3 regions of the Bradyrhizobium sp. 155 genome follow, and region 2 is predicted to be linked to each of the others. Evidence: predicted binding sites of a transcription regulator. Region 2 holds the regulator's gene; each other region holds the start of a gene.
The links. The regulator LexA, encoded in region 2, represses DNA repair genes until DNA is damaged. The targets are predictions, from matches to a motif close to TGTTCNNNNTGTGTTCNG.
Positions count from the first base shown of each region.

Region 1 (6,378 bases), 3.2 Mb from region 2:
TATCGGCCGCGATGCGGCAGCGCACCCTGTTCTAGCCATCCAGACTTACGGAACGGACGACATGACGAAACTTTTCGCCACACGATGGGCTTTGGTCGCGACGCTGACGATGCTGGCGACGCCGGCCATCTCCGCGCAACAGGACGACGGGGCTCCGCCGCCGTCGAAGCCCGGCAAGCCGATCAATGCCGGGGAGGTGCTGTCGGGCGAGCTGAACACGATGAAAGTGCGCGACGTCGAGAACGTCGGCAAGCGGGTTGCGACCTACCAGATCACCTCCGAGCCGCGCCGACTGCCGCCGCCGAGCGGGCTGTGCAATCTCGAGACCGGACCCGAAACCTTCCAGCTCGTTCCCAGCGGCGACGCGCAGGCAGCGCAGCTGAAGACGTTTGCCGGCAAGGAGATCTCGGTCAAGGTCGACGAAGTCGCCTGCGCCAGCGATCCCGGCCAGATGAGCGAGGCCGTGATCACGAAATGGAGCCTGATCAAGAAGCAGTAGGGGGCGCCCCGTTTGCTCGCCACACATATAAGCGCATCTGTTTTTCGTCATGCCCGGGCTCGTCCCGGGCATCCACGTTTTTGGCGCCGCGTAGCAAGGCGTGGATGGCCGGGACAAGCCCGGCCATGACGGCGTTGCGCTAAACCCGCACCGGCCCCAGCGCATCAAAATGCCCGCGCTTCTGCAACCAGGCCAGCAGCACCAGGCTCGGGATCGCCACCAGCATGCAGATCACGAAGAACAGCGGCCAGCCGGTGGTATCAGCCACGAAGCCGGCGCCTGACGAGAGATAGGTCCGCCCCACCGCGGCAAGCGCGGTGAGCAGCGCATATTGCGTCGCCGTGTGCAGCGGGTTCTGGCAGAGCGCCGAAAGATAGGCGACGAAGATCACCGTGCCGATGGCGCTGGTGAAGTTCTCACAGGTGATGGCGAAGGCGAGCGCCCATTGGCTGGTGCCGACGAAGGCCAGCCAGGAGAAGGAGAGGTTCGCGAGCGCCTGCACCACGCCGCCGATCCAGAGGCTGGTCGCAAGCGAATAGCGCCGCGCGACGAAGCCGCCGGCAAAGCCGCCGATCAGAGTCGCAGCAAGGCCCACGCCCTTCACGATCGCCGCATAGTCGTTGCGGGAGAAGCCGAGGTCGATCACGAACGGCGCGGTCATCGTGCCGGAAAAGGCATCGGTGAACTTGAACAGCACGACGAAGGCGAGTGCCGCAAGCGCGTCCTTGCGCGTCAGGAATTCCGAGAAGGCGCCGATTGCCGCGTGCAGCACGCGCGCGAGCGCGGTCTGCGTCTGCGTCGCGGCTTCCGCCCGCAATGACTGCTCGGGCTCGGTCGCGACCAGCGCCGTGATCGTCCCGATCAGGACCATCGCCGCCATCACCACATAGCCCCACATCCAGGCGGACGTGCGGGTGATGCCGGTGCTCTCGAAGCCGGAGACGATGAACAGCGCGCCGGCGGTCGAGACCAGCATGCCGATGCGATAGGCCGCGACATAGGACGCCATGCCGGCGGCCTGCTCGCTCTCCGGCAGGCTCTCGACGCGGAAGGCGTCGACCACGATGTCCTGCGTCGACGAGGCCGTCGCCACCAGCAATGCGCCGAGCGCGACGTAGAACGGCGAGCGCGCGGGATCGGTCAGCGCCAGCAGCAGGATCGCTGCGATCAGCAGCAATTGCGAGAACAGCAGCCAGCCGCGGCGCCGCCCGAAGGCGCGCGTGAACAGCGGCACATGCATCGCATCGACCAGCGGCGCCCAAAGGAATTTCAGCGTGTAGGGCGTGCCGACCAGCGCAAACAGCCCGATGGTCTTGAGATCGACGCCGGATTCCCGCATCCACACCAGCAGCGTCGAGCCCGACAGCGCCAGCGGCAGCCCGGACGAGAAACCGAGGAACAGCACGATCAGCACCCGCGGCTGCAGGTAAACGGCAAGGCTGTCACGCCAGGAGGTGGGGGCCGTGCCGGGGCCGGCAGGGGAGGTCGCGTCGGGTGCGGTCATGGGGTGGTGTTAGCAGATTCTGAGAGCCACAAGTGAGGTGTCGTCGCCCGGCTTGACCGGGCGACCCAGTATTCCAGAGGCCGGAGTTATGGAGGGCCCGCGATCTCCGCATAGAGATCGTTCCAATCGGGATTATCCTTCTCGATCAGCGCAATCTTCCAGGCGCGCGTCCATTTTTTCAGGCGCTTCTCGCGTTTTATCGCATTCTCGGGATCATCGAATTGCTCGAAATAGACTAGCTTCACAACGCCCTATTCCTTCGTGAAGCTCTCGACTAACTGCAATTTGTGTTCGGCCACACGGCGGATGAGATCGTTCGTTACGCCAATGTAGAGCGTGTCGCCCATCTTGCTGGCGAGAATGTACACGTAGTAGCAGCGCCCGCCCATCTGCCGTCTCTGGGATACTGGGTCGCCCGGTCAAGCCGGGCGACGACAGTGTGTTCTATATTCTACTCCCCCGCCTGGAGCTTCCTCGGGAACAACTCGGCAGCGCCGGTCGCCACGAGATGCGGGGCTTCGGGGGCATCGCTCTTGCTGAAATCGAGCTCTTCGATGCGCCCCGCGCGCTTCTCGATCTTGTCGGCGGAGATCAGGATCTGGCGGACGTCCTCGTTCGCGTCGGCAAAGTGCTTCTGCAATTTCAGCACGCGATCGCGCAGGCGGCCGAGGTCGTCGCCGAGCTTGATCACTTCGGTCTGGATCTGGTCGGCGGCATCGCGCATGCGCGCGTCCTTCATGATCTGCTGCATCACCTGGATTGCGAGCATCAAAAGCGACGGCGACACCAGCACGACGCGGGCGCGATACGCCTTCTGGATCACGTCGTCGAAACCGTCGTGGATCTCGGCGTAGACCGATTCCGACGGCACGAACATCAACGCCATTTCCTGGGTCTCGCCGGCGACGAGATATTTTTCGGCGATGTCGCTGACATGCTTCATCACGTCACCGCGCAGCCGCTGCGTGGCGATGCGCTTTTCCTCGTCGGTGCGCGCATCATGCAGCGCGGTCATCGCCTCCAGCGGAAATTTCGCGTCGATGCAGAGCGGACGCTGGTCGGGCAGGAACACGACGCAGTCCGGACGCTTGCCGGTCGAGAGCGTGAACTGGAACTCGTAGGCGCCCTTCGGCAGACCGTCCTGGACGATCGCTTCCATCCGCGCCTGACCGAAGGCGCCGCGCGACTGCTTGTTGGCGAGCACGTCGCGCAGGGTCGTCACCTGCGTGGTGAGGTCGGTGAGGTTCTTGTGCGCGCTGTCGATGATGCCGAGCCGCTCGTGCAGCGCGTGCAGGCTCTCCATGGTGTTGCGGGTCGAGTGCTCCATGGACTGGCCGACGCGGTGGGTCACCGAATCCAGCCGCTCGTTGACCGCGCGCGCCATGTCGGCCTGGCGGCCGGCCAGCGTCTGGGTCATGGCGTCGACTCGCCCCGAAGCCTCGCTCTGGGCGTGCAGCATCTGGCTGATGCGCTCCTCGAGCTCGTCGGCGCGGATGGCGTTGGCCATCGCGAGTTCCGCGCCGCGCCGCCCTGACCGCGCGATCACGACGGCAATCACGAGCAGCAGGATAAGGACCAGGGCGCCGAAGCCGATCAGCGCGTCCACGGTGCGCACCGGCCAGTCGCCAAGCATGAAAATGATCTCGTTCATGCCCCTGCTTCTAGCCGATTCGCTTCGAGACACGAACGAATAGCGAACATTTATGGTAAATGCTCTGTTAATTTTTATGGTTAACGAAACCTGAAGTTTTATGGTTAGCGGAGGGTTAACGGGGTTCCCGGCCGCATTGACCGCATCGAACGCGCGGCTTAAATCGCGGCCATGGCCCTCAGAGAAATCATCATCCTGCCCGACAAGCAGCTGCGTCTGGTCTCCAAGCCGATCGAGAAGGTCACGCCGGAGATCCGCAAGCTTGCCGACGACATGTTCGAGACCATGTACGACGCGCCCGGCATCGGGCTCGCGGCGATCCAGATCGCGCAGCCGTTGCGGCTGATCACCATGGACCTCGCCAAGCCCGACCAGGACGGCGAGACCAAGCCCGAGCCGCGCGTCTTCATCAATCCGGAAATCATCGCCTCTTCGGAGGACCTGTCGGTCTACGAGGAAGGCTGCCTGTCGATCCCCGAATATTACGAGGAGGTCGAGCGCCCTGCGAAGGTGCGGGTGCGCTACACCGATCTCGACGGCAAGGTGCACGAGGAGGACGCCGAAGGCCTCTACGCCACCTGCATCCAGCACGAGATCGACCATCTCAACGGCGTGCTGTTCGTCGACTATCTGTCAAAGCTCAAGCGCGACCGCGTGCTGAAGAAGTTCGAGAAAGCCGCCAAGCGCGCGGAGTGAGGTTCTCTGTCGATGCCCCTCCGCCTGATCTTCATGGGCACGCCCGATTTCTCCGTGCCGACGCTGCTCGAGCTCGTCGCGCATGGCCACGAGATCGCGGCCGTGTACACGCGCGCGCCGAAGCCCGGCGGACGGCGCGGGCTGCAATTGCAGCCGACCCCGGTGGAAGAGGCCGCGCGAAAGCTCGGTGTGCCCGTGCTGACGCCGAAGACTTTGAAAACGCCGGAGGCGCTGGAAGAGTTTCGCGCCTTTGACGCCGATGCGGCCGTCGTCGTCGCCTATGGCATGATCCTGCCGCAGGCGATCCTCGATGCGCCAAAGCTCGGCTGCTACAACCTGCACGCCTCGCTGCTGCCACGCTGGCGCGGTGCCGCTCCCATCAACCGCGCGATCATGGCCGGCGATGCCGAGAGCGGCGTGATGGTGATGAAGATGGATGTTGGCCTCGACACCGGCGACGTCGCTATGGCGGAACGGCTCGCGATCACGGACAACATGACCGCGCTCGATCTGCACGATCGTCTGTCGCGGCTCGGTGCCGATCTGATGGTGCGCGCCATGGCCGCGCTGGCGCGCGGCGGGCTTCAGCTGAAGCAGCAGAGCGAGGACGGCGTCACCTATGCCGCCAAGATCGACAAGGCCGAGGCGCGGATCGACTGGACCAGGCCCGCGCGCGAGGTGCTGCGCCATATCCACGGCCTGTCGCCGTTTCCCGGCGCCTGGGCCGAACTTGAGAATGCGCGGGTCAAGATCCTGCGCTGCGAGCTGGCGAAAGGCACGGGCGCACCCGGCGAGGTGCTCGACGATCACCTCACCATCGCCTGCGGCGAGGGTGCAATCCGTCTGATCGAGCTCCAGCGCGAAGGCAAGGCACGCATGCAGGCCGCGGACTTCCTGCGCGGCGTGCCGTTGAAGACCGGCGCCAAATTCACCTGACGCTGTCATACCCTGCGAAGGCGGGGTATCCAGTACGCCGAGGCTTCTCGGTCGAACGGATAGGCTGCGGAGTACTGGATTGCCCGGTCGAGCCGGGCGATGACAGCGAAACTGGACAAGATGCCCCGCTACAAGCTCACCATCGAATATGACGGCGCGCCGTTCTTCGGCTGGCAGGTGCAGGAGACGCTGCCCTCGGTGCAGGGCGCGTTGGAGGCCGCTGTGAAGGCGATGACCGGCGCGGATGCGCGCGTCCATGGTGCCGGCCGCACCGATGCCGGCGTGCATGCGCGCGGCCAGGTCGCGCATGTCGATGTCGGCAAGCAGTTTCCGCCGGGCCGTTTTCGCGACGGCTTGAATGCGCATCTGCGCCCGCATCCTGTCGCGGTGCTCGAAGCGGATATCGTGCCTGATAGTTTCGAGGCGCGCTTTTCAGCCATCAAGCGCCACTACCGCTACCGTATCGTCAACACTCGCGCCAATCTCGCACTCGATGCCGGCCACGCCTGGCGCGTGCCGCGCCGGCTCGACGCCGATGCGATGCATGCGGCGGCACAACGCCTGCTCGGCAAGCACGATTTCACCACCTTCCGCGACACCGAGTGCCAGGCCAGGTCGCCGGAGAAGACGCTCGATCAGCTCGACGTGCTGCGCGACGGGCGCGAGATCACCATAGTCACCTCGGCGCGCTCATTCCTGCACAGCCAGGTGCGTTCGATGGTGGGGTCGCTGATGTGGGTCGGCGAAGGCCGCTGGACCGCCGATGATCTCTCCGCAGCGCTCGCCGCACGCAACCGCGCCGCCTGCGGCATCGTCGCCCCGCCGGACGGGCTGTATCTGATGCAGGTGGATTACTGATGGGATGAGGGCGCGTACTCTCGCTACATCCCCCCACTGTCATGCCCCGGCTTGACCGGGGCATCCAGTAGCCGTGGCCTCTCGGCTCAGTCACTGTCGTCTCTGGAATACTGGATCGCCCGATCAAGTCGGGCGATGACAGCGGAGTGGGCAGGCGGAAGAGCCTACCCAAAATACCTCGCCAAAATCCCGCGATACACCTTGGTCAACCGCTCCAGGTCCCTGACCGGCACG
Region 1 is NZ_CP064704.1:477,037-483,414, forward strand. Features, by position in the region: gene recR (recombination mediator RecR) at 1-35, shown strand, start outside; gene IVA93_RS02285 (hypothetical protein) at 62-499, shown strand; gene IVA93_RS02290 (AmpG family muropeptide MFS transporter) at 639-2,003, opposite strand; partial or broken gene IVA93_RS02295 (GIY-YIG nuclease family protein) at 2,090-2,392, opposite strand; gene IVA93_RS02300 (DNA recombination protein RmuC) at 2,455-3,654, opposite strand; gene def (peptide deformylase) at 3,826-4,350, shown strand; gene fmt (methionyl-tRNA formyltransferase) at 4,363-5,286, shown strand; gene truA (tRNA pseudouridine(38-40) synthase TruA) at 5,407-6,144, shown strand; gene dapE (succinyl-diaminopimelate desuccinylase) at 6,309-6,378, opposite strand, start outside.
Region 1: the regulator LexA is predicted to act here: its motif matches at 3,686-3,703, upstream of IVA93_RS02300 (DNA recombination protein RmuC).

Region 2 (6,378 bases):
GCGCGGATGCGCTCCTGTTCGATCTCGGCCGCGTCGTGCTCGATATCGATTTCTCCAAGGCGATCGCCTGCTGGGCGGGACATGCCGGCTGCAAGCCCGAAGCCATCGTCGCGCGCTATGTGCGGGACAGCGAAGCCTATCGGTTGCACGAGATGGGGAAGATCAGCGATGAGGACTATTTCGCCTCATTGCGAGCCTCGCTCGGAATCGGCATTTCGGACGCGCAATTCCTGGAAGGCTGGAACGCGATTTTCGCCGGCGAAATGCCTGACATCGCCGAGCTGCTGCCGCGCGCAGCGAAACAGATGCCGCTCTATGCTTTCTCCAACACCAACCGGCCGCACGTGGACCATTTCTCGAGGGAATATGCCGACCTCCTCGGCCATTTCCGCGAGCTGTATTTGTCGTCCAGCATCGGCCTGCGCAAACCGGATGCGGAGGCCTTCGACCACGTCGTTGCGGCGATCGGCGTGCCCGCCGGGCGCATCGTGTTCTTCGACGATCTTGCCGAAAACATCGAGGGAGCGCGCGCGCGCGGCTTGATGACGGTGCATGTGACCTCGCCGCGTGACGTCGGGAACGCATTGAAGGCATTGGGCATTTGACGACGTCCGTTGTCGCGAAACCCACGACGGCACGGCCCGACGGACCAATTTTGAAAAATTGAGGAACCGGATCACTTTGTGCATTTTTATACAGAGTTCCGGGAACGGAATACCGCCTTCCGGACTCTTAGAGTCCGTTGGGACTTCTACGGACGGATGCATCATCGTGCTGGGCAAAACCTACCTCACCAAGCAGGCCTCTCTTCTTCTTGAATTCGCGAGGACAACTTCAGATTCGGACCTTTCCGCCAAGCTTGTGAGCAAGGCCGCCGACCTGAAATCCCAAGCCGACCCGCTGCCCGACAAGGATCAGGGATCCAAGGCGCCCGACGTAACTCCCGGGCAGGCAGGGAGCTGATCGATTCAGGCCATGGCGCGTTCTCGCCTTGCCATGATTTTCGTCGCTTCCATGACCACTCTCCTGCCGATCTGTGACCTCCTTCGGATCATGCCGCGACGCGCTTGATCCTGCCTTCCGGAACAATGTGAAGGGGCGGGATGACTGTGCCTGCTCAGCCGCTTTTGCCTCTGCGCCTGCGCTCGGCTAGAAGACGTGCGGAACATTCGCCCGAACGTGCCGAGCAGGAGTTTTCGCCGTGGCCTTGATGCCGGTTTCTGACGCGCTTGCCGCGGTGCTGGCGGGTGCAGAGCCGCTGCCGGAAGAAATGATTTCCCTCGACGAGGCCTACCATCGCGTGCTCGCGCGTGACGTCGTGGCGCGGCGCACGCAGCCGCCGCAAGCGATGTCGGCGATGGACGGCTACGCGGTGCGCGCGGCCGATGCCGCGACGATCGATTCGGAGCTCACCGTCATCGGCGAAGTCGCAGCGGGCCGACCGTTCGAGGGGACGGTCGGAGCCGGCGAGGCCGTGCGGATCTTCACCGGCGGCGTCGTTCCCTTTGGCGCGGACGCCGTCGTGATCCAGGAGGACACGGTCGCCGCCGGCAAGCGCATCACGATCAAGGAAGCCGCGATCGCCGGCCGGCACATCCGCCCCGCCGGCGTCGATTTCCGCGAGGGCGACGTGCTCCTGCGCAAGGGAAGCCGTCTGACCGAGCGAGACCTCGCGCTCGCCGCCGGGATGAATCATCCGCACCTTGCCGTTGTCAGGCGTCCGAAGGTCGCGATTCTCGCCACCGGCGACGAGCTGGTGATGCCGGGCACCACGCCCGGCCACGGCCAGATCGTCTATTCCAACGGCTACGCCCTGCACGCGCTCGCCCGCAGCGAGGGCGCCGAGACCATCGACCTCGGTATTGCCGCCGACACGCTCGAGGCCACCACCGCCGGCATCCGCCGCGCCCGCGAGAGCGGCGCCGACGTCCTGATCACGACCGGCGGCGCATCGGTCGGCGACCACGATCTGGTCCAGCAGGCACTGCGGGACGAAGGCATCGCGATGGCGTTCTGGAAGATCGCGATGCGGCCAGGCAAGCCGATGATGCACGGGCGACTCGGCGCAATGGGTGTGATCGGCCTGCCGGGCAATCCCGTATCGTCCTACGTGTGCGCTTTCCTGTTCATGGTGCCGCTGATTCGCGCCCTGTCGGGCCGTTCAGTGATTCACCATCGCCGTGAACGCGCCGTGCTCGGCCGCGACGTCGGCGCCAACGACCAGCGCGAGGACTATCTGCGCGCGCATCTTGAGGAGCGTGACGATGGCACACGCGTCGTTGTTCCCGTCAATCATCAGGACTCTTCGCTGCTTGCGAATCTCGCTGCAGCACAGGTACTTCTCGTCCGCGCACCATTCGCGCCGAAGGCCGAAGCCGGCACGGCTTGCGAAGTGTTGCGGCTCCCCGTCTGAGCGCCCCCGCAACGCGCGTTCCGCGCACTTTGCTCTGTTCACGGTAAATTAAGCAGTTGCGGAACATGTATCGAACATATAGTGTCTGTTCATGATTTGTTTCGAGCATGCAGCGGCTTATGGCCGAATTCAGCGTCTCGGAATCGGACGACATCAACCGGGGGACTTTGGTCGAGATGTTAACGCGCAAACAATACGAGCTTCTGCGGTTCATCAGTGAACGTCTGAAGGAAAGCGGCGTGCCGCCCTCCTTCGACGAGATGAAGGATGCGCTCGATCTGCGCTCGAAGTCGGGCATCCATCGCCTGATCACGGCGCTCGAGGAGCGTGGCTTCATCCGACGCCTGCCCAACCGCGCCCGTGCGATTGAAGTCATCAAGCTGCCGGAGCTCCAGGCAGCCGCTGGCAGCCGCCGCGGCTTCACGCCGAGCGTCATCGAGGGCAATCTCGGCAAGGTGCGTGCGAGCGCGAGCCTGCCCGCTGACGAGGGCGAACGTCCCGTCGCGGTGCCGGTGATGGGCCGCATCGCGGCCGGCACGCCGATCGAGGCGTTGCAGACCCGCAGCCATACTATCAGCGTACCGCCTGACATGCTCGGCTCGGGCGAGCATTACGCGCTGGAAGTGCGCGGCGACTCGATGGTCGAAGCCGGCATTCTCGACGGCGACATGGCCCTGATCCAGCGCAACGAGAGCGCCGATACCGGCGACATCGTGGTGGCGCTGATCGACGACGAGGAAGCGACGCTGAAGCGCTTCCGCCGTCGCGGCGCCTCGATCGCGCTCGAGCCCGCCAACGCGGCCTATGAGGTCCGCATCCTGCCGCCCAACCGGGTGAAGATTCAGGGCAAGCTGATCGGGCTTTACCGGAAGTACTGATACCGGGAGTCTTTCTATCGGCAGTACTTCATATCGGAAGCACTTCATGCCGGAGGTGCTTGGCGCCTCGCGCGCTTCCGATCGACATCGCCGGTCAGAGATTGGAGCGGATCATCGTCCGCTCCGGCTGGATAGCCTTTCTGGTTCTGCACAGACTATCCGGCCCCTCCTCCAACGCTGGCTCCTCGCCACGCCGACGAAGCAGCACCGCTTCAAGCAGCACCGCTTCGCGGCTCGGTTGTTCGAGGAAACAGCGACCAGCGGTCAAGTTCGGCCGTTGCAGCCAAGTTGGCAATGTTCGCGTACGCGCCTCCCGAATGCATCGCGGCGAGCTTTGTTCCTATTGAATTCGGGAAAGATAATGTGATCGCGGCTTGCGGAAGCCAGCCGCAGATTTGCCCACAACCAAGCAGAGCGTTCGTGCTTCCACTCTGATAGAGGCCTGCGCCTCGATAAGAGACGCGGGTTGCTATCCCAGCATGAGGAGCACCCGATGTGTGACTACAGCCTACATGCCGTCGCGTCGCGCCCCGCCGAAGTCGGCGAGACGATCGTCACGACAAGCTTCCGCGGCACCTCGACGCGCGGCTTCGCCTCTGCAGCCGATCCGTCTGTTGCCGTCTGCCTGCTGCCGGGGACGGAGCTCGCCTTCGCCGACGACGTCCGCTACGACAATCGCTGGATCTGGACGCGCACCATCAATTCCCGCGTGGGCAAGTTCGGCAAGATCGATCCGCACGTTCCCGACCGCCATCATGATGCGATCGAATTCCCCGACGGCAAATACGTGCTGGTGACGCAGCTCGTCGAAGGCCAGCGCGCGACGGTGCTGCAACTGCCGGTGACTCAGTCGGTCACCGAGCGCGAGCACAAGGCGCAGATCACCGCCGACAGGCAGCCGACCGTCACGCACCTGCCGATCGGCTGACAGAGCCGCCCTCCGGCTACGAAGTCGGAGGTCAGGATTAAATCGCCATCGCCGGCCGTGGCCGGCGAGATGGTGTGGTTTGCACCCCGCTAATCCGAACGGACGCACCGAACCACTGCGTTGCTCCGCACCATCAGATCAATCGTCGGCTTGCAGGTCGGTGTCCGCCGGCGTTGCGTCCTTGATGCGAGGCGCGGTCGACTTTGGCGCGAGGCTGCCGTCGAAATCACCCTCGCCGGCGCCGGCCGGCAACCAGGGGCGGCTCGTGCCTCTCGCCCTCACTGCCTGAACCACAAAACCGTCACCACGCTGCGTCAGCGCCAGCGCGCTCTGGCTGGCGAGCCGCTGCCGATCGACCACCATCGCCGCGCAATCAGGCGGTGCGGGACGAGTCGTCACCACCAGCGCGGCCCGACTGCAATCGTCCGCGAGAGCGTCGACGCGCAGTGCCAGCGCGACCAGCCTCCCGTCGGCCAGTGGCGTCACGCAGCCGGATTCGTCGCAGGACACGCCATCGGCAAGCGAGGCTCTGCCCGCATCGCGCGGATCGGCGTCGGCAGCGAGCCATTCCTTGAGCAGAAAGCTGTCCTTGTTCGTCCTGATCAGGTGCAGATATCCGTCCCTGCCCCGCACCGCGACGCTGGCGCCATCCCCGGCAATCAGGATGTCGGGCTGCCGCGCCGACAGTCCCCAGAGGATCGCTGCCAGCAGCACCAGGGCGCCGGACCAGCGCAGCGGCGTGCGCAACAAGCCGAGCACAATGATTCCCAGGCTCGCCGCGATCAGCGGCGCGATCCCGAACGCCGGGATGCGGCCCACCGCGCCCGGCAAGGCCGCGACCCAGCGCGAGACCGCGACCATCCACTCGATGCCAATCCCCATCAGCCACCAGAACACGCTGTCCAGCCCGAACGGCGCAGCAAGCAGCCCCAACAGCCCCGCCGGCATCACCAGCGCAGAGACCACCGGCATCGCGCCGAGATTGGCGAGCACGCCGAACGGCGTGACACGGTGGAAATGAAAGGCGGCATAGGGCGTCGTCGCAAGTCCCGCAATCAGCGAAGCCATGAACAGCATCGCAATCTCGCGCCCACCCCACATCGCAATGCGCGCAGTCGCCGAATTGTCCGGCGAGGCAAACAAATTGGGCATGCCGATCTGCACCAGTGCGACCAAGCCGAGCGTTGCCGCAAACGACATCTGAAAACTCGGATGCACCAGCGCTTCCGGCGCGACCGCCAGCACGATCAGCGCAGCCACAGCAAGCGTGCGGAAGGTGATGGCGCGGCGATCGACCATCACCGCGATCAGCACCACCGCCGTCATGAAGAACGACCTTTGCGTGGCGACCTCCGCGCCCGACAGCAGCAGGTAGAACGCAGCGGCGACCAGCGCGGCGGCGGCCGACCATTTCTTGATGGCGAAGCCGGCCGCCAATCCGGGGATCAGAGCGAGCAGCGCGCGCACCGCGAAGAACACGACGCCGGCAACGACGGCCATGTGATAACCGGAGATCGAGAGCACGTGGCCGAGGCCGGAGATGAACATCGCATCGTTGACGGGCGTGGTGATCGCATCGCGCCGCCCGGTGAGCAGCGCGGTCGCGATCGCCCGATTGTCGCCGTCGAGCGTCGCCCGGATGCGGGCATCGATCGCATCGCGCAGGCCTTGCATGAAGGCCGCGTAACGCAGCCGTAAGCCGCCGGTCTCAGGCGGCGACGCCACCGTGATGGCGCCCATCGCGAAGCCGGAGGCGCCGATGCCCTGGAAGAACATGTCACGCGAAAAGTCGTAGCTGCCGGGCCGCACCGGCGCGAGTGGCGGCATCAGCCGTGCCTTCAGCTGAACGAAGCTACCGACCTCCGGCGCGGTGCCCTTGCGGACCGACAGGCGCACGCGCTCGAGCCTGACGTCGCTGCGCTGCGCCTCCATCGCCGTGACGCGCAGCACGAAACGATCGGTACGCTCGCGGATGTCGCGAGCCTCGACGAAGCCCGACAACGACACCGAATAGAGCGCCCTTGCCAGCACCGGGTGGGCGATGCGCGCCGTCTTCCAGGTTGCGACGGCAAAGCCGGCCGCGACCGCCGCGATCATGATGGCCGGGGCGAACAGCCGGCTCCGCCGCAACAGAGCGCGATGGCGGTCGTGGCAACGAC
Region 2 is NZ_CP064704.1:3,639,674-3,646,051, reverse strand. Features, by position in the region: gene IVA93_RS17760 (HAD family hydrolase) at 1-605, shown strand, start outside; gene IVA93_RS17755 (hypothetical protein) at 772-963, shown strand; gene IVA93_RS17750 (molybdopterin molybdotransferase MoeA) at 1,202-2,413, shown strand; gene lexA (transcriptional repressor LexA) at 2,590-3,291, shown strand; gene IVA93_RS17740 (hypothetical protein) at 3,785-4,219, shown strand; partial or broken gene IVA93_RS17735 (ComEC/Rec2 family competence protein) at 4,358-6,378, opposite strand, start outside.

Region 3 (6,378 bases), 100 kb from region 2:
TCGGCGAAGGCTGTCACAATGCAACAGGGGGCACCGTCGGCGGCCAGATCGGCTATCGCTGGCAGTCCGCCAATTGGGTGTTCGGTCTGGAAGGCCAGGGCAACTGGGCTGACTTCCGGGGCGACAACGTGAGCACCCTCTTCCCTGGTACCGCTTTGGTGACGGGTGATCGCAACCGTTCCCGCATCGACGCTTTCGGTCTCATCACCGGTCAGGTCGGTTACGCCTGGAACAACGTGCTGCTTTACGTGAAGGGCGGCGCCGCCGTCGTCGGTGACAAGTACGACATCTACGCTGCTGCGGGTACGCCCGGCGCGGGCGCGCTGCTGGCTTCGGCCCGGGAGACTCGCTGGGGTGGCACGGTCGGGGCCGGTCTGGAATTCGGCTTCGCCCCGAACTGGTCGCTGGGCTTTGAGTACGACCACATCTTCCTTGGCGATCGCACGATCGGCTTCACAACGCCCGCGGGTGCGGTATTCGGCAGTGACCGGATTCGCCAGGACGTAGACATGGGCCTGGTGCGCTTGAACTATCGCTGGGGCGGTCCGGCCATCGCAAGGTACTGATCGCGCTGGACATATCGCACTTCGAAGGCCGGCCTTGCGCCGGCCTTTTGCTGTGCAGTTCTCCAATATTAATCGGTCAATAACCGTTCCGTTTTCCGACCGTTGTTGCTTTTGAGTGACACAACTTGCGGCTTCACTGGTGTAAGTACGGCATCAGTTGGGCAAGTGAGTCCGATGCCCTCCCTATCGTGGAAGGCACAATCAGAAACTGGGACTGGGATTAGTTGAAAATGAAAAAGGTTTTGTTGGCTTCGGCCTGTTTGTTCGCTCTCGCCGCCCCGGCTTCGGCCGCTGATCTCGCGGCGCGCCCCTACACCAAGGCCCCGGTGGCCATGGCTTCGGTCTACAACTGGACCGGCTTCTACCTCGGTATCGTCGGTGGCGGCGCTTGGGAAAATTCCTCGACCGACCCGAAGATGAAGGGCGGCTTCGTCGGCGGTACTGCCGGCTACAACTGGCAGACCGGCAATGTCGTGCTCGGCGTCGAGGCCGATGGTTCCTGGGCTGATGTCAGCGCGTCGGTCACCGGCCCCGTTGCCGTCCCCGGCTTCGGCCTCGTCAGCACCACCCTCAGCTCCAAAACCGATGCGATGGGAACCGTGCGCGGCCGCATCGGCTACGCCGTCAACAACGTCCTGTTTTACGGCACCGGTGGTTACGCCTGGATCGACAACAAGCTCAGCGTCAGCGCGCTCGGCGTGACCGTTTCCGACAGCAAGTGGCACTCCGGCTGGACCGTCGGTGCGGGCGTCGAAGCGTTCTTCGCTCCGCAGTGGTCGGTCAAGGGCGAGTACCTCTTTCGCAGCCTCGGCGGCGAGACCTACTTCTCGGGCGCCCTGCCCTCCGGCACGCTCGAGTTTCACACCGTGCAGGTCGGCGTGAACTATCACTTCGGGGGCCCGGTGGTCGCCAAGTACTGAGTTCAGTACTTAGCCCCAACGCCATCCGCGTTACGAAAGGCCGGCCTTGTGCCGGCCTTTTTGTTTTGTCGGGCACGTTGCCGCGCAGTTCCACCCTGCTCCTGCCAGATGCCGCCAGTGCGCCAACAATCCGTTGACGATTCGCAAGTCCCACTGGAAATCCGTCTCCGTTCTTCCTACGTTCGCTGACAACCCCATCGGCGCCGATCCCGGTTCCGGGCGAAGCGCGCCTTTTTTGTTGGCGCGATCGCGCGCCTTTGGGATTCCTTGAGGGCAACCCGGATGGATGAAGTGATCAAGGCGAAGCGCCAACAGCAGAACGTGGGATCAAACCTGCGCGCAATTACCATCCGTGGCGCGCGCGAGCACAATCTCAAGAACGTCGATGTCGAGATTCCCCGCGACAAGCTGGTGGTGTTCACGGGGCTGTCGGGCTCCGGCAAATCCTCGCTCGCGTTCGACACCATCTACGCCGAAGGCCAGCGCCGCTACGTCGAATCGCTGTCTGCCTACGCCCGCCAGTTCCTGGAGATGATGCAGAAGCCCGACGTCGACCAGATCGACGGCCTGTCGCCGGCGATCTCGATCGAGCAGAAGACGACGTCGAAGAACCCGCGCTCCACCGTCGGCACGGTGACCGAAATCTACGACTACATGCGCCTGCTGTGGGCGCGCGTCGGCGTGCCCTATTCGCCCGCCACCGGCCTGCCGATCGAGAGCCAGATCGTCTCGCAGATGGTCGATCGCGTGCTGGCGCTGCCCGAGGGCTCGCGCCTCTATCTGCTCGCGCCGGTCGTGCGCGGCCGCAAGGGCGAGTACCGCAAAGAGCTTGCCGAATGGCTCAAGAAGGGCTTTCAGCGCGTCAAGATCGACGGCGCCTTCCACGAGCTCGCCGAAGCCCCTGTTCTCGACAAGAAATTCCCGCACGACATCGACGTCGTCGTCGATCGCATCGTGGTGCGCCCCGACATCGGCCAGCGCCTCGCCGAAAGTTTCGAGACCGCGCTGAAACTTGCCGAGGGCCTCGCCGTCATCGAATTCGCGGATGCGCCGGCTGCGGCAGCACCCGCGGAAGAGAAGAAGAAGACCGCAAAGATCCACGACAAGAGCGGACCCGAGCGCATGCTGTTCTCGGAAAAGTTCGCCTGCCCGGTGTCCGGCTTCACCATCCCCGAGATCGAGCCCCGGCTGTTCTCGTTCAACAACCCCTATGGCGCCTGTCCCGCGTGCGGCGGCCTCGGCGTCGAGCAGCATGTCGACGAAGACCTCGTCATTCCCGACAAGGAGCTCGCCATTGGCAAGGGCGCGATCGCGCCCTGGGCCAAGTCTTCGTCGCCCTATTACATTCAGACGCTGACTGCGCTCGGCAAGCACTACAAGTTCACGCTGACCACCAAATGGAAGGATCTGCCCAAGAAGACGCAGAACGCGATCCTCCATGGCTCCGGCGAGGACGAGATCAAGTTCTCCTACGAGGACGGCGTCCGCTCCTACGACACCAAGAAGCCGTTCGAGGGCGTCATCACCAACATCAACCGCCGCTATCGCGAGACCGAGAGCGAGTGGGCGCGCGAGGAGCTGGCGAAGTATTTCCACGACGTACCCTGCGAGGCGTGCCACGGTTTTCGGCTCAAGCCCGAGGCGCTCTGCGTCAAGATCGGCGGCAAGCATATCGGCGACATCTCCGAGATGTCGGTGAAGGGCGCCGGCGCGTGGTTCGAGACCGTGCCGGAGGCGCTGAACACTCAGCAGAACGAGATCGCCGGCCGCATCCTCAAGGAGATCCGCGAGCGCCTTACCTTCCTGCTCGATGTCGGCCTCAACTACCTCACACTCTCCCGCTCCTCCGGCACGCTGTCCGGCGGCGAGAGCCAGCGCATCCGGCTGGCTTCGCAGATCGGCTCGGGCCTGACAGGCGTGCTCTACGTGCTCGACGAGCCCTCGATCGGCTTGCACCAGCGCGACAACGCGCGCCTGCTCGACACGCTCAAGAGACTTCGTGACCTCGGCAACACCGTGATCGTGGTCGAGCACGACGAGGACGCGATCCTGCTCGCCGACCACGTGCTCGACATCGGCCCCGGCGCCGGCATGCATGGCGGCAACATCATCGCCGAAGGCACGCCCGCCGAGATCATGCGCAACCCCAACTCGCTGACGGGCAAATATCTCACCGGCGAGCTCGAGGTCGAGGTGCCCGAGCGGCGCCCGCCGAACCATCGCCGCACCATCAAGGTGGTCAACGCGCGCGGCAATAACCTCAAGAACGTTACGGCCGAAATTCCGCTCGGCCTGTTCACCTGCGTCACCGGCGTCTCCGGCGGCGGCAAGTCGACGCTGCTGATCGACACGCTCTACAAGGCGATCGCCCGCAAGCTGAACAATGCCAGCGAAGGCGCCGCGCCGCACGACCGCATCGAGGGCCTCGAGCACATCGACAAGATCATCGACATCGACCAGTCGCCGATCGGTCGCACGCCGCGCTCCAACCCCGCGACCTATACCGGTGCCTTCACGCCGATCCGCGAATGGTTCGCCGGCCTGCCCGAGTCGAAAGCGCGCGGCTACGAGCCCGGCCGGTTCTCCTTCAACGTCAAGGGCGGCCGCTGCGAGGCCTGCCAGGGCGACGGCGTCATCAAGATCGAGATGCACTTCTTGCCCGACGTCTACGTCACCTGCGACGTCTGCAAGGGCAAGCGCTACAACCGCGAGACGCTGGAGGTCCTATTCAAGGGCAAGAGCATCGCCGACGTGCTCGACATGACCGTCGAGGAAGCGGCCGAGTTCTTCAAGGCGGTCCCACGTGTACGCGAGACGTTCCAGACGCTGCATCGCGTCGGCCTCGACTACATCCATGTCGGCCAGCAGGCCACGACGCTCTCGGGCGGCGAAGCCCAGCGCGTCAAGCTCGCAAAAGAGCTGTCAAAGCGCGCCACCGGCCGCACGCTCTACATCCTGGACGAGCCGACCACCGGGTTGCATTTCCACGACGTCAAGAAGCTGTTGGAGGTGCTGCACGAGCTGGTCGCGCAGGGCAACACGGTCGTCGTCATCGAGCACAATCTCGAAGTGATCAAGACCGCCGACTGGGTCATCGACCTCGGCCCCGAAGGCGGCGATGGCGGCGGCGAGATCGTCGCCTGGGGCCCGCCAGAGGACATCGCAAAAGCGCCGCGGAGCTATACGGGGAAGTTCCTGGCGCCGGTGCTGGCGAAGGCTCGGAAGCCGAAGCGGAGACGCGCGGCGAGCGAGGCGGCCGAGTAGGTTACGCCGCGGGAGCGGCCGACACATTGTCTGAGGGAGACTGAGTTTGCCTGCCGGACTTGTGCAAACCTATCGTGCGTTCGCCCACAATAATGCTTGGGCAAACCACCGGCTGCTCACCGCTTGCGCGGCGCTGTCTCAGGCCGACTTCGAAGCCGAGCGGACCGGCTTCTTTCCGAGCCTGCAACGCACGCTGAACCACATCCATGTCATCGACCTCTTCTATGTCGATGCACTGGAGGGCGGATGGTTGGGACCGGCAGCTTGGAAGAACGACGTGCCGCACCTTTCCCTTGCTGCGCTGAAGCCTGCGCAAGCCGCGATCGACAAGCGCTTGATCGCCATGTGCGATGCACTGACGCCCGAGATTCTCAACGGCATTGTGCGGATCAACCGCGACACGCGGGTCCAGGCCGAACGCCGCGACCGACTGCTCATGCATCTGCTCCAGCATCAAATTCATCACCGCGGACAAGCGCACGCCATGCTGTCCGAAACGAGCGTCGCGCCGCCTCAGCTTGACGAGTTCTTCGCCGAGGGAGAGGCGCCGCTCAGGGCCACCGAATTCGACCAACTCGGATGGACCGAGGAAACCGTGTGGAAAGCCTAGCGGTGTAGCTTCGTCTCCATGCCCTACTCCCTCGCCATCTTTGATCTCGACGGCACGCTGACCGACAGCTTTCCGTGGTTCCTGCGCACCATCAACGACGTCGCCGATCGCTTCGGCTTCCGCCGCGTCGCGGACGAGGATATCGAGGGGCTGCGGCATGCTTCTTCGCGGGAGATTCTGAGCCGGCTCGAGGTGCCGCTGTGGAAGCTGCCGGCGATCGCGCGGCATGCGCGGCGACTGAAGGCGGAGGCTGCAGCGGAGATTTCGCTGTTTGCGGGGGTCGAGACAATGCTGCGGACGCTGGCGGAGGGTGGCGTGCAGCTCGCGATGGTGACGTCGGACAGCGAAGCCAATGCGCGCGAGAAGCTCGGCGATTGCGCGACGCTGTTCGCCCATTTCGATTGCGCGGCCTCGCTTTTCGGCAAGCCCGCGAAGTTCCGACGGGTCATCCGCCGCGCCGGCGTGGAGCCGGGCAAGGTCATCTCGATCGGCGACGAAGTGCGCGACATCGAGGCGGCGCGGACAGTGGGAATTGCCTGCGGAGCGGTGGGCTGGGGTTATGCGGCGCCGGCGGCGCTGCGGGCGATGGCGCCGGATCACATGTTTGATCAGATGGATGAGATTGTATGGACGCTGTGCCCCGGTGCCGTAGCCCGGATGAGCGAAGCGATATCCGGGAACGCCGGTGGATGAGGAGAGCCCCGTCCCGCATGTCGCTCCGCTCACGCGGGCTACACGCCCCTACTCCGTCCTGCGCAAGAATGCCCCAAACGCGCGCGGGCCGTCGCCGGTCTTGACCTCGCCGATCAGCTTCAGCTCGACCGCATCGATGATATCGAGCGTGTTGCTTTCCCAGCAGGCGACGATAATGCGCTTGCCGTCGGCAGTCGCGGCAATGCCTTCGGGATAATCGCCGACATTGATGCGCTTGAGCGGCTTCAAGGTCACCAGATCGAACACGCTGACAGTGCCGCCATACTGATCGGTGACGAAGCCGCGGCCCTGCGCCAGCGCCACC
Region 3 is NZ_CP064704.1:3,740,266-3,746,643, reverse strand. Features, by position in the region: gene IVA93_RS18255 (outer membrane protein) at 1-566, shown strand, start outside; gene IVA93_RS18250 (outer membrane protein) at 797-1,486, shown strand; gene uvrA (excinuclease ABC subunit UvrA) at 1,769-4,750, shown strand; gene IVA93_RS18240 (DinB family protein) at 4,797-5,360, shown strand; gene IVA93_RS18235 (HAD-IA family hydrolase) at 5,379-6,053, shown strand; gene IVA93_RS18230 (YVTN family beta-propeller repeat protein) at 6,102-6,378, opposite strand, start outside.
Region 3: the regulator LexA is predicted to act here: its motif matches at 1,655-1,672, upstream of uvrA (excinuclease ABC subunit UvrA).